Regions from separate parts of the Oricola thermophila genome, predicted to be linked through region 3. Evidence: predicted binding sites of a transcription regulator. Region 3 holds the regulator's gene; each other region holds the start of a gene.
The links. The regulator LexA, encoded in region 3, represses DNA repair genes until DNA is damaged. The targets are predictions, from matches to a motif close to TGTTCNNNNTGTGTTCNG.
Positions count from the first base shown of each region.

Region 1: a site for LexA is predicted at 1,708-1,725, ahead of HTY61_RS19730 (ATP-dependent helicase). Genes of this name have one in related genera too.
Region 2: a site for LexA is predicted at 1,638-1,655, ahead of uvrA (excinuclease ABC subunit UvrA). Genes of this name have one in related genera too.
Region 4: a site for LexA is predicted at 1,855-1,872, ahead of ruvC (crossover junction endodeoxyribonuclease RuvC). Genes of this name have one in related genera too.

Region 1 is NZ_CP054836.1:326,294-329,372, reverse strand. Features, by position in the region: gene HTY61_RS01480 (acyl-CoA synthetase) at 1-1,611, opposite strand, end outside; gene HTY61_RS19730 (ATP-dependent helicase) at 1,760-3,079, shown strand, end outside.
Region 2 is NZ_CP054836.1:1,425,387-1,428,465, forward strand. Features, by position in the region: gene HTY61_RS06885 (MarC family protein) at 1-617, shown strand, start outside; gene HTY61_RS06890 (hypothetical protein) at 621-1,031, opposite strand; gene ssb (single-stranded DNA-binding protein) at 1,045-1,539, opposite strand; gene uvrA (excinuclease ABC subunit UvrA) at 1,794-3,079, shown strand, end outside.
Region 3 is NZ_CP054836.1:1,320,541-1,323,619, reverse strand. Features, by position in the region: gene HTY61_RS06415 (molybdopterin molybdotransferase MoeA) at 1-888, shown strand, start outside; gene lexA (transcriptional repressor LexA) at 976-1,692, shown strand; gene HTY61_RS06405 (ComEC/Rec2 family competence protein) at 1,686-3,079, opposite strand, start outside.
Region 4 is NZ_CP054836.1:3,985,642-3,988,720, forward strand. Features, by position in the region: gene HTY61_RS19310 (MBL fold metallo-hydrolase) at 1-79, opposite strand, end outside; gene HTY61_RS19315 (YebC/PmpR family DNA-binding transcriptional regulator) at 243-995, shown strand; gene HTY61_RS19320 (sulfite exporter TauE/SafE family protein) at 1,020-1,784, opposite strand; gene ruvC (crossover junction endodeoxyribonuclease RuvC) at 1,912-2,424, shown strand; gene ruvA (Holliday junction branch migration protein RuvA) at 2,421-3,035, shown strand; gene ruvB (Holliday junction branch migration DNA helicase RuvB) at 3,078-3,079, shown strand, end outside.

The DNA.
Region 1 (3,079 bases), 990 kb from region 3:
TTTCTGGATCTTGCCCGTCGATGTCTTCGGCAGTTCAGTGAACACCACGTGGCGCGGGCACTTGAAATGCGCCATCAGCGTGCGGCAATGGGCGATGATCTCCTCCGCCGTCGCCGCCTTCCCCGGCTTCAGCTCGACGAAGGCGCAGGGGCTCTCGCCCCATTTCTCGTCCGGCTTCGCCACCACCGCCGCCGCGGCGACCGCCGGGTGCTTGTAGATCGCGTCCTCCACCTCGATCGAGGAGATGTTCTCGCCGCCGGAGATTATGATGTCCTTCGAGCGGTCCTTGAGCTGGATGTATCCGTCCTCGTGCATCACGCCGAGATCGCCGGAATGGAACCAGCCGCCGGCGAACGCCTGCTCCGTCGCCGACGGGTTCTTCAGGTAGCCCTTCATCACGATGTTGCCGCGGAACATCACCTCGCCCAGCGTCTCGCCGTCGGCGGGCACCCGTTCCATCGTTTCCGGGTCCATCACCGTCACGTCCTCCAGCGCGGCGTAGCGCACGCCCTGGCGCGCCTTCAGCGCCGCCCTTTCCGGGCCCTCCAGCGCGTTCCACTCGCCGTGCCACTCGTTGACCACCGCCGGCCCGTAGGTCTCGGTCAGCCCGTAGAGATGCGTGACCTCGAAACCGGCCTGCGCCATGCCGGCCAGCACGGTTTCCGGCGGCGGCGCGGCCGCGGTGTTGAACGTCACCGTCTGCGGGAAGTCGCGCTTCTCCGCCTCGGCCGCGTTCAGCAGCATCGACATCACCACCGGCGCGCCGCACAGATGCGTCACCCCGTGCTCGGCGATGGCGTCGTACATCGCCTTCGCCCGCACCCAGCGCAGGCACACATGCGTGCCCGCCTGCACGGAAAGCGTCCACGGAAAGCACCAGCCGTTGCAGTGGAACATCGGCAGCGTCCAGAGGTAGACCGGGTGCCGGCCCATGCCGCTCGCGATCACGTTGGCATAGCCCATCAGCGCCGCGCCGCGATGGTGGTAGACCACGCCCTTCGGGTTGCCGGTCGTCCCCGAGGTGTAGTTCAGCGAGATCGCGTCCCACTCGTCGTCCGGCATCGCCCATTCGAAGTCCGGGTCGCCGCCGGCGATGAAGTCCTCGTATTCGAGCGATCCGATCGGCTCCCCCTTCGGGAAGGGCGCGTCGTCGGGATAGTCCGGGTCGTCGTAGTTTATGACCAGCGGATTGCGCTCCGCCCGCTTCAGCGCGGAGGCCATGACGGCGGAGAATTCCCGGTCGACGATCACCGCCCTCGCCTCGCCGTGGTCGAGCTGGAAGGCGATCACCTCGGCGTCGAGCCGCGTGTTGATCGACAGCAGCACCGCGCCGGCCATCGGCACGCCGTGATGGGCCTCCAGCATGGCCGGCGTGTTGGACAGCATCACGGCCACCGTGTCGCCGCGCCCGATACCCGCCTTCCGCAGGGCCGAGGCCAGCCTTCGCGAGCGGGCGTAAAAGTCCGCGTAGCTGCGCCTGAGCGTCCCGTGGATGATGGCGACATGATCCGGAAACACCGCCGCCGCGCGCTCGAGATGTTTCAGCGGCGTAAGCGGCTGGTAGTTGGCGGCGTTGCGGTCGAGCCCCTCGCCGAAAATCGTGCCTTCCATCGTCTCCTCCCCTGGACGGCCTTGTCGCCTGCCGATCTTGGGCCATGCGGCGCCCGCTGTCACCAGCATCCTTCGTTCCGGTGGAACCGGCCTTGCCATTCGCGTTTCGTTCTGGTCTTTCCCGCCCGAATCACTACATTGCCCTTCAATGAGCGATCCATTCGACGACATCCCCTTCGGCGACGACGAGCCGCCGCGCCCGGAACCGGCGCAAGGCTCCATCGCCGCGCGCGCCATGGCCGCCCGCCGGCAGCAAGCCCCGTCCTATCTGGAGGGCCTGAATCCCGAGCAGCGCCGCGCGGTGGAGACCACCGAGGGCCCGGTTCTCGTCCTGGCGGGCGCCGGCACCGGCAAGACGCGGGTCCTGACCACCCGCATCGCCCACATATTGTCGCTCGGCCTCGCCTTCCCCTCGCAGATCCTCGCCGTCACCTTCACCAACAAGGCCGCGCGCGAGATGAAGGAGCGCATCGGCGTCCTCGTCGGCGAGGCGATCGAGGGCATGCCCTGGCTCGGCACCTTCCACTCCATCGGCGTGAAGATCCTGCGCCGGCACGCCGAGCTTGCCGGCCTGCGCTCCGATTTCACCATTCTCGACACCGACGACCAGGTCCGCCTCGTCAAGCAGGTGATCCAGGCCGAGGGCCTCGACGACAAGCGCTGGACGCCGCGCTCCTTCGCCCACATGATCGACGGCTGGAAGAACAAGGGCTGGGGCCCGCGCGACATCCCGGAGGGCGACGCCCGCGCCTTCGGCGAGGGCAGGGGCCGCGAGCTGTTCGCCGCCTACCAGGACCGCCTGAAGACGCTCAACGCCTGCGATTTCGGCGACCTGCTCTGCCACCCCATCCGCCTGCTGCGCGACAACCCGGACGTGCTGGCCGAGTATCACCGCAAGTTCCGCTACATCCTGGTCGACGAGTACCAGGACACCAACACCGCGCAATACATGTGGCTGCGCCTGCTGGCGCAAAGGCCGGCATCGAAGGATGCCGGGCTTGCCGAGGCCCCGGCGCCCTATGTCTCGGGCTCCGCCTCCCCCGCCGAAGGCGGAGCGCGCGACCGCGCGCCGGACGACTTTTCGTCCGCCCCCGCGGAGGCCGGTTCGCGCAGCGAACGCCCGGCCGTAAGCGCAAACCGGGCCGCCGAAGGCGGAGGGCCGGCGCCGCAAGGCGCGGAACGGCCCGTGAGCGTGAATATCTGTTGTGTCGGCGACGACGACCAGTCGATCTACGGCTGGCGCGGCGCGGAGGTGGACAACATCCTGCGCTTCGAGAAGGACTTTCCCGGCGCCACGGTGATCCGGCTGGAGCGCAACTACCGCTCCACGCAGCACATTCTCGGCGCCGCCTCCCACCTGATCGCCCACAACGAGGGCCGGCTCGGCAAGACGCTGTTCACCGAGGCCGCCGACCCCGACCACGCCAAGGTGCAGGTCCACGCCGCCTGGGATTCCGACGAGGAGGCC
Region 2 (3,079 bases), 100 kb from region 3:
AAGCCGTCGTGACGCTGTTCGTCACCATTGACCCGGTCGGGCTGGCTCCGCTGTTTCTGGCAGTCACTGCCGGCATGAACCGGGCAGAACGCCGACAGGTTGCACTCCGCGCCAGCGTCATCGCATTCGCGATATTCGTACTCTTCGCAATTGCCGGAACGCTGATCCTTTCGCTGTTCGGCATCACCCTTCCGGCATTTCGGGTGGCTGGCGGGCTGCTGCTTTTCTGGATCGCGTTCGAGATGGTGTTCGAACGCAGGCAGGAGCGTCACGAGAACACCGCGCAGCGCGCCATAACCGAGGACGACATTCATAGCGTCTCGGTATTTCCGCTCGCCATCCCGCTCATGGCCGGTCCGGGTGCGATTTCGGCAACAATCCTGCTGTCCGGCGAATTCTCTGGCGAATACTCAAGCGCGCTCGGTCGTACGGCCCTGATCGCAATCCTGCTCGGGATCGTAGCCCTTACATACGGAATCTACCTGCTGGCCGAGCGCGTGGAAGTCCTCCTGGGTGCGACAGGGCGCTCGGTGCTGACCCGCCTTCTCGGCGTGATCCTGTCGGCGCTTGCCGTCCAGTTCGTCGCAGACGGTGTCAAGGCGCTTGTCGCGACCTGATCGCTAGCGCAGCGCGTCGAGATCTACGGACACCTCGACGCCGCCGAATTCGTGGACGCTGTCATGTGCCTTCACGACCACCGTCGACACATGTTCGGGGATGCGGATACCTGACTGGGAACGCGTGAATGGCTGCTCGTCAACATGCGGGTGGGCGAGAACTCGTTCCCCGTAGACCGTACCGTCCGGGCCGACGACGATCCACTTGTCGGCATAGTGTTCCCAGCCCTCATCGGCATGTCGGACCGCCACGCTGAATTGCCACGTGCCTTCATCCTGCTGGCGCGCATCGACCGAAACGACGTCTGCCTCGCCGGCGAAGACCTGCGTAAGCGAAAGCAGGATCGCAGCCACCGCGACCACCACGACCGGTAGCGCCGATGAATTGCTGCGATATCCCTGCCTCGCCGTCATGGCATTCTGCACCCTAGAACGGAATTTCGTCGTCCATGTCGCGGACGAAGTCGCTGCCGCCGGAAGCAGGCTGCTGCCCTCCTCCCTGCTCGGCACCGTAGCTGCCCACCTGCTGCCGGCCACCACCGCCACCGCCGTAGCCGCCCTCGCCTTCACCCCGGCTGTCGAGCATCTGCAGGTCGCCGCGGAAACGCTGCAGCACGATTTCCGTGGTATATCGGTCCTGTCCGCTCTGGTCCTGCCACTTGCGCGTCTGCAACTGGCCCTCGACATAGACCTTGGAGCCCTTCTTCAGATAGTTCTCCGCCACCTTCGCCAGGTTCTCGTTGAAAATGACGACCCTGTGCCATTCCGTACGCTCGCGCCGCTCGCCGGAATTCTTGTCCCGCCAGCTTTCCGACGTCGCCACCGACAGGTTCACCACCGGTTCGCCCGAATTGAGTCGACGCACTTCCGGGTCGGCGCCCAGATTGCCGACGAGAATTACCTTGTTCACGCTGCCAGCCATGACGCCAACACTCCTGCCTGATTTTCTGAATTCCGATCCACACTAAACAAGCGCGCAACGCGGCTCCATATCGGCCGACGCTGTCCACAGGGTCTTTTCGTTCTTGAAATGTTCTATTGATTGCGCCATGACCTTGTCAAGTTTTGCGGGCGAGTCATCAAATGTCGGCAGACTGGCCTGCTGTCACTCGACAAGCCGGCAGACATGCTTAAATGAATAGCGGTGCGGCCCGACCCGCGATAGGCACATCCTCCATGACCGAGCATAAATTCATTTCCATACGCGGCGCGCGCGAACACAATCTGAAGAATGTCGATCTCGACATACCGCGCGACAAGCTGATCGTAATGACCGGCATGTCGGGCTCCGGCAAGTCATCGCTCGCCTTCGACACCATCTATGCCGAGGGGCAGCGCCGCTACGTCGAGAGCCTGTCCGCCTATGCTCGCCAGTTTCTGGAAATGATGCAGAAACCGGATGTCGACCAGATCGACGGTCTGTCGCCGGCCATTTCCATCGAACAGAAGACGACATCCCGCAACCCGCGCTCGACGGTCGGCACAGTGACCGAGATATATGACTATCTGCGCCTGCTGTTCGCGCGTGTCGGCGTGCCGATATCCCCTGCGACGGGCCTGCCGATCGAGAGCCAGACAGTCAGCCAGATGGTCGATCGCATCATGGCACTCGACGAGGGAACGCGCCTCTACATACTTGCCCCAATCGTCAGGGGGCGAAAAGGCGAGTACCGCAAGGATTTCGCCGAACTGATGAAGAAGGGCTTCCAGCGCGTGAAGGTGGACGGCGAATTCTACGAGATCGCCGACGTCCCGGCCCTGGACAAGAAGTTCAAGCACGATATCGACGTAGTCGTGGACCGTGTTGTCGTCCGGGACGACATCGGTGCGCGTCTTGCCGACAGCCTTGAGACCTGCCTGCAACTTGCCGACGGGCTCGCCGTTGCGGAATTCGCCGACAAGCCGCTGCCGCCCGAGGACACCGGGGCCGACGCCATCAACAAGTCGAAGAACGACACCCACGAACGGATCGTTTTCTCGGAAAAGTTCGCCTGCCCGGTTTCCGGCTTCACGATACCGGAAATCGAGCCGCGCCTTTTCTCCTTCAACAACCCTTTCGGCGCATGCCCGTCCTGCGATGGCCTGGGCGTGCAGCAGAAGATCGATCCCGGCCTTGTCGTGCCCGAACGCGACGCGAAATTGCATGAGGCAATAGCGCCCTGGGCAAAGTCTTCGTCTCCCTATTACCGCCAGACACTCGACGCACTCGGCAAGGCCTACGGGTTCAAGATCACCGACAAGTGGTCAGACGTTTCAGACGAAGCCAGGAATGCCGTCCTGTACGGCACAGGATCGCGGGAGATCGACTTCGTCTATGACGACGGATTGCGCTCATACAAGACGACCAAGACCTTCGAAGGTGTAATTCCCAATCTGGAGCGCCGCTGGAAGGAAACCGATTCCTCATGGGTGCGCGAGGAGATCGACCGCTACATGTCGGCCACTCCCTGTGCCGCCTGCAA
Region 3 (3,079 bases):
AACGTTACCGTCTTGGACAATCAGCGCATTCTCGTGAACCGACCGGAGCCAAGGGGACGCAATATCCGGGATGCCGGACTGGATTTCGTTGCCGGGCAGACGGTTCTCAAGGCCGGTACACTGCTTGACCCTGGTGCGCTCTGCCTTGCTGCCGCATCCAATCACCCTGCCCTTTCGGTCGTTCGCAAACCGCGCGTCGCCGTTGTCGCGACCGGTGACGAGTTGCTGCCTCCCGGTTCCGAACCCGGCCCGGGCCAGATCATCGCTTCCAATTCCTATGGAATCGGGGCGGTCGCATCGGAGTCGGGCGCCGAGGTGATCGATCTCGGCATTGTGTCTGACCGCGAGGTTGAACTTGGCAACGCTCTTGACCGTGCCGCGGAATGCGGCTGCGATATACTGGTTACCCTGGGCGGCGCATCGGTGGGCGATCACGACCTTGTCAGGAAGGTATTCGTCGATCGAGGGATGAAGCTGGACTTCTGGAAGATCGCCATGCGCCCCGGAAAGCCGCTGATGCATGGCCGGTACGAGGCAATGCGCGTTCTCGGGCTACCCGGCAATCCCGTGTCCGCACTGGTTTGCGGCCTCCTGTTTCTCAAGCCCTTGGTCGAGCGACTCGCCGGGCGTCCGGCGAGTGAGGTCCGTGCCACGGCGCTACTGGAAACGCCGCTTCGGGCAAACGATGGGCGGGAAGATTATATGCGGGGCATCGCGCGCCGCGATGCGGACGGAAATCTTAAGGCCAGGGCATTCGACGTTCAGGATTCATCCATGATCAGCGCATTTGCGCGTTCCAATGTGCTTCTGGTTCGCCCACCCCGCGCGCCGGCGGCAAATGTCGGCGATCCGGTGGAAGTACTCGTCATCAAGCCCGGTACAATTTAGCCAATTGTTAAACGCTTGCGGAACACAAATGGAACAGATATAGACTGTTCCGTGTTTGTTTCCATTTGATTCCCGAGGGCCGCGCCGATGTTGACACGCAAGCAACTCGAACTTCTGATGTTCATCAATGAGCGTCTGAAGGAATCCGGCGTGCCGCCGTCATTCGACGAGATGAAGGAAGCGCTGGATCTGGCGTCCAAGTCCGGAATTCATCGCTTGATTACGGCACTAGAGGAACGGGGGTTTATCCGCCGCCTTCCGAACCGTGCACGAGCCCTGGAAATTGTTCGGCTGCCGGACAGCCTGACGCCGTCGAATGTGAGACGTGGCTTCTCTCCGAGCGTGATCGAGGGCAGCCTCGGCAAACCGCAGCCCGTGCCGGCAGCAAAGTCGGCCGCACCCGTCGCCGACAATGACGGGGGCGTGATCCCAGTGCCTGTGATGGGAAAGATTGCCGCGGGCGTGCCGATTTCCGCCATCGAACACCAGACAAGAACGATATCGCTTCCGCCGGACATGCTTGGCTCCGGGGAGCACTACGCGCTTGAGGTCGAAGGCGATTCGATGATCGAGGCCGGCATTTTCAGCGGCGATACGGCCATCATCAGGAAGGGTGACAGCGCCAATGTCGGGGACATCGTCGTCGCGCTCGTCGATGACGAGGAAGCGACGTTGAAGCGCTTCCGGCGCAAGGGAGCGTCGATCGCGCTGGAAGCCGCAAACCCCGCATACGAGACCCGCATTTTCGGTCCGGACCGTGTTCGTGTTCAGGGCAAGCTGGTCGGACTGATCCGCCGCTATTGATCGGACCTGCGCGGTTTCCATTCGCCGAGATTGCGAGCCGCACGGGAGTATTTGCGATGTTCGAGCCAGGGACGCACCGGACCGGGCAACGCATGACGGATCGTTAGTTGGCGGCCCCTTCGGTTCATGCGTATCTCGGCCGCTCCCTTGAGCGCCAGCATTTGCGCTGTCAGTACCGGCGTTCCGTCAAGGCATTCCTGCGGCGACGGGGCCGCGGCGAGGATGACAAGGTCGTTTTCGGCACAGAGTCGACGCAGGGACAGGACACCCGTTGGCCGCATTCGATCCGCTGGAGCGGAGACATAGGCAATTCTTGCTTCGCCGTCCGGCGTTACTAATTTGGCGATACATCGTTCCCCCTCGCATGACAGGCGCTCGGACCCGTTTGGCCGAACCACTTCCGTTCCGCGATAGGCATCGGCCCACTGGTCAAGGATGAAGGCATTCGGCCTGTGCCTGTTCACATGTATCCGTGTCCCGTTTTGGCTCGCTTCGAGGATGGCGAACTGCCGCGCATCTTCCGAAATGACCGCCATCGGAATGGTGTCGGACCTCCAGATCAGCGCCCCGGCGATAAAAAGAGGAAGCGAAAACAAACGCAGCCAGGTCGAAGGTAGGCACAGGATTACCAGCGCTACCACGAAACTCGCCAAAGCGGTTTCCGGCATCTGCCCCAACGGTACCGTCGGCGACAGGTCAGCGACCCATTCGGCAATCTCGATCACCAGCCCGACGGCCCATGCCATCACTTTCAACGGAAGGACGTGCAGGGCGAACGGCATGGCGACAATCGCGGCCACCGCCGACGGCATGATCACCATCGTTACGACAGGCATTGCGAGCAAGTTCCCGAGCAGACCGTACGGGGCGATCCGGCCAAAGTGGTAGGCCGCGAATATTCCGGTCGCAAACCCCGCGACCAGGGAGGTCACGGCGATGCCCAGCAAGTACCCTGATGCGGTTTTCAGCCAGCCAGGGACAGGCCCGGATACTGAACCATTCCGTGCCGCTGCGGTACGGCGACGGTGTGCATCCTGCCATGCTGCGTATACCGCGATCAGGGCAGCCGTTGCGGCAAATGACATCTGGAAGCCCGGACCAGCCACTTCATGCGGCGCAAATGCGATTACTGCGATCGCGGCCAATGCCAGATTGCGCATCGTAACAGCGCTTCGGTCAAAGGTGAGTGCCAGAAGCATGACCGCCAGCATGATGAACGATCTCTGCGTTGCGACGCCCGCACCGGCCAGAAAAAGATAGAAACCCGTGGCCCCTAGTGCCCCTGCTGCGGCATATTTCTTGACCGGATGGCGCGCGGCCCACCCCGGAAAGAAAGCAAATCCCAGCCTCAGACCGGCCATGACGGTTGCAGCGACAAGGGCCATGT
Region 4 (3,079 bases), 1.3 Mb from region 3:
GGTCCTGCGCGGCTGCCGGTGCGACGGAGCCCGCAATGGCTATGGCGACAAGCCCGGTCAGGGTGTGAAGGAAGCGCATGGTGGTCGTCCTCGCTCGTCCTGCCAGGGATTGTAGCGGAGGATCGCGCCGGGGCGAATCACGATTTCGAACCGCCGTGCATGCCCGCCCCGCTGGACGATGCCCGCGATCTCTCATATAAGCCGCGCGACTTTGAAATATCCGCAGGACGACAGAGGAACGAATGGCCGGTCATTCCAAATTCAAGAACATCATGCATCGCAAGGGTCGCCAGGATGCGGCCCGCTCCAAGCTGTTCTCGCGCCTTTCCAAGGAAATCACCGTCGCGGTGAAAATGGGCGGCGGAACGACCGATCCCGACATGAACCCGCGCCTGCGGCTGGCCATCCAGAACGCCAAGGGCCAGTCGATGCCGAAGGACAACATCCAGCGCGCGATCAACAAAGGGTCGGGCGGCGATGCCGACGACTACAAGGAGATGCGCTACGAGGGGTATGGCCCCGGCGGTGTCGCCATCATCGTCGAGGCGCTGACCGACAACCTCAACCGCTCGGCGTCCAACATCCGCGCCTGCTTCTCCAAGAACGGCGGCTCGCTCGGCGAGACCGGCTCCGTCTCCTTCATGTTCGACCGGGTCGGCGAGATCGTCTACAAGCCCGAGGCCGGCGACGCGGACACGATCATGGAGGCGGCCATCGAGGCCGGCGCCGATGACGTCGAGACCGACGAGGACGGCCACACCATCATTTGCGCCTTCGAGGATCTCGGCACGGTTTCGAAGACGCTGGAGGCCACCCTCGGCGAGCCGGAATCCGTCAACATCATCTGGAAGCCGCAGAACCGCACGCCCGTGGACGAAGCCAAGGCCGCCACGCTGATGAAGCTTCTGGAAGCCCTCGACGATGACGACGACGTGCAGAACGTCTATTCCAACGAGGACATCCCCGAGGAGGTGATGGCGAAGCTTTCCGCCTGATCCCCGGCTTTGGCGCCGCGGCAGTCAGGCCTGACCGCGCAGCCCGTCGAGCACGGGAAGCGTCATGATCGCGGCGGCAATGACGATCAACAGGGCGACGCGCTTGTAGGTCGATTCGCTGGCGAGGCCGAACAGGCGCGCGCCGACCAGCAGGGCGACGAGGTAGAGCGGCGCGCAGACCAGGCCGAGCATCAGGGACTCGCGGTTGACGATGCCCGCGACAACGAGGCCCGTGCCGGACAGCACCTGCGCCAGCGCGAAGTAGACGAGCAGGTTCGCCCGCACCAGCCCGGCGCCCGTCGACAGCGCCATCCAGTAGAGGATGACCGGCGGGCCGGAGACCCCGGCTGCGCCGCCGAGAAAGCCGGAAATGCCCCCGACGCCAATGCGCACGGCCAGGTTGCGCGGTCCGCGATAGACCCAGCCCGACCACAGTATCGCTGCGGCGACGAGGATGACCAAGGACATGAACCAGCGCAGCGTCACTGTGTCGCCGGTCTTGAGGAACCAGATGCCGAGCGGCAGGATCAGCCCGTAGCCGGCGGCAACCGGCAGCAGTTCGCGCAGCGAGACTTTCTTCAGGGCGCTGAGGATGAGCGGCAGCATCGGCAGGGAATCGATGACCAGCAGGATGACGATGGCCGCCTGCGGGCCGAAGGTCATCGCGCCCACCGGGCCTATGATCATGCCGGTGCCGAAGCCGGAAAAGCCGCGCACGATGCCGGCAACGGCAATCGCGAACAGCAGGACGAGGAGAGCCGCGTCGACGGGGATGCCCAGAATTGTCACGGATGGTACCCGGAAGAGTTGAAAAGCGGCTGCATCGCATAACCGCCCGGCATGGGCAAGATGTGACTTTTGTTTTCTTTTTGTTCACATCCTTCATGCGACAGGCTAACCTGAAGACGGAGGCCAGATGGGACAGGCGATTCGGATAATCGGGATCGACCCGGGATTGCGCCGGACGGGATGGGGCATTGTCGAGAGCCTCGGCAACAGCCTGCGTTTCGTCGGCTCGGGTACGGTCCGCTCGGACATCAAGGCGGACCTAGCATCGCGGCTGTGCCAGCTGCATGACGGGCTTGCCGAGATATTGCACGAGCACATGCCGCACGAGGCGGCCGTCGAGCAGACCTTCGTCAACAAGGATGCGACGGCGACGCTGAAGCTCGGCCAGGCACGCGGTATCGCCATGCTGGTGCCGGCGCGCGCCGGCCTGCCGGTGGCGGAATACGCGCCGAACGCGGTCAAGAAGACGGTGATCGGCGTCGGGCACGGCGACAAGAAGCAGATCCACATGATGGTGAAGGTGCTGATGCCGAAGGCGACGTTCGATACCGACGACGCGGCGGACGCGCTGGCCATCGCCATCTGCCACGCGCATCACCGCACGAGCGCGGCCCACCAGGCGAGGCTTGCAACAGCATGATCGGAAAGCTGAAAGGCACCGTCGACGAGATCGGCGAGGATCACGCGATCATAGACGTGCACGGCGTCGGCTACGTGGCCTTCTGCCCAGCGCGCACGCTGGCGAGTCTCAACGAGGGCGAGGCCGCGGTGCTGCATATCGAGACCTATGTACGCGAGGACATGATCCGGCTTTACGGATTCTCGACCCATCTCGAACGCGAATGGTTCCGGCTGCTGCAGAGCGTTCAGGGAGTCGGCGCCAAGGTGGCGCTGGCCGTGCTGTCCACGCTGTCGGCATCCGACCTGGCCAACGCAATCGCGCTGCAGGACAAGGCGATGGTGGCGCGCGCGCCGGGCATCGGGCCGAAGGTGGCGCAGCGCATCGTAACCGAACTGAAGAACAAGGCACCGGCCTTCGCGGGCGAAGCCTCGGGCACGATCGGGTTGAAGCAGGAACTGGGCGAGGGCGTGGCCTCCGCGCCGGTTTCCGATGCGGTCTCGGCACTGACCAATCTCGGCTATTCCCGCGACCAGGCGGCGAACGCGGTGGCAGTGGCGCTGAAGGAAGCCGGCGAGGGTGCCGACAGCGCGAAGCTGATACGGCTTGGGCTGAAGGAACTGGCGAAGTGATGCGGGCTTGCCTCGAAATGGCGAGGGTGCGATTGACGGCCCAT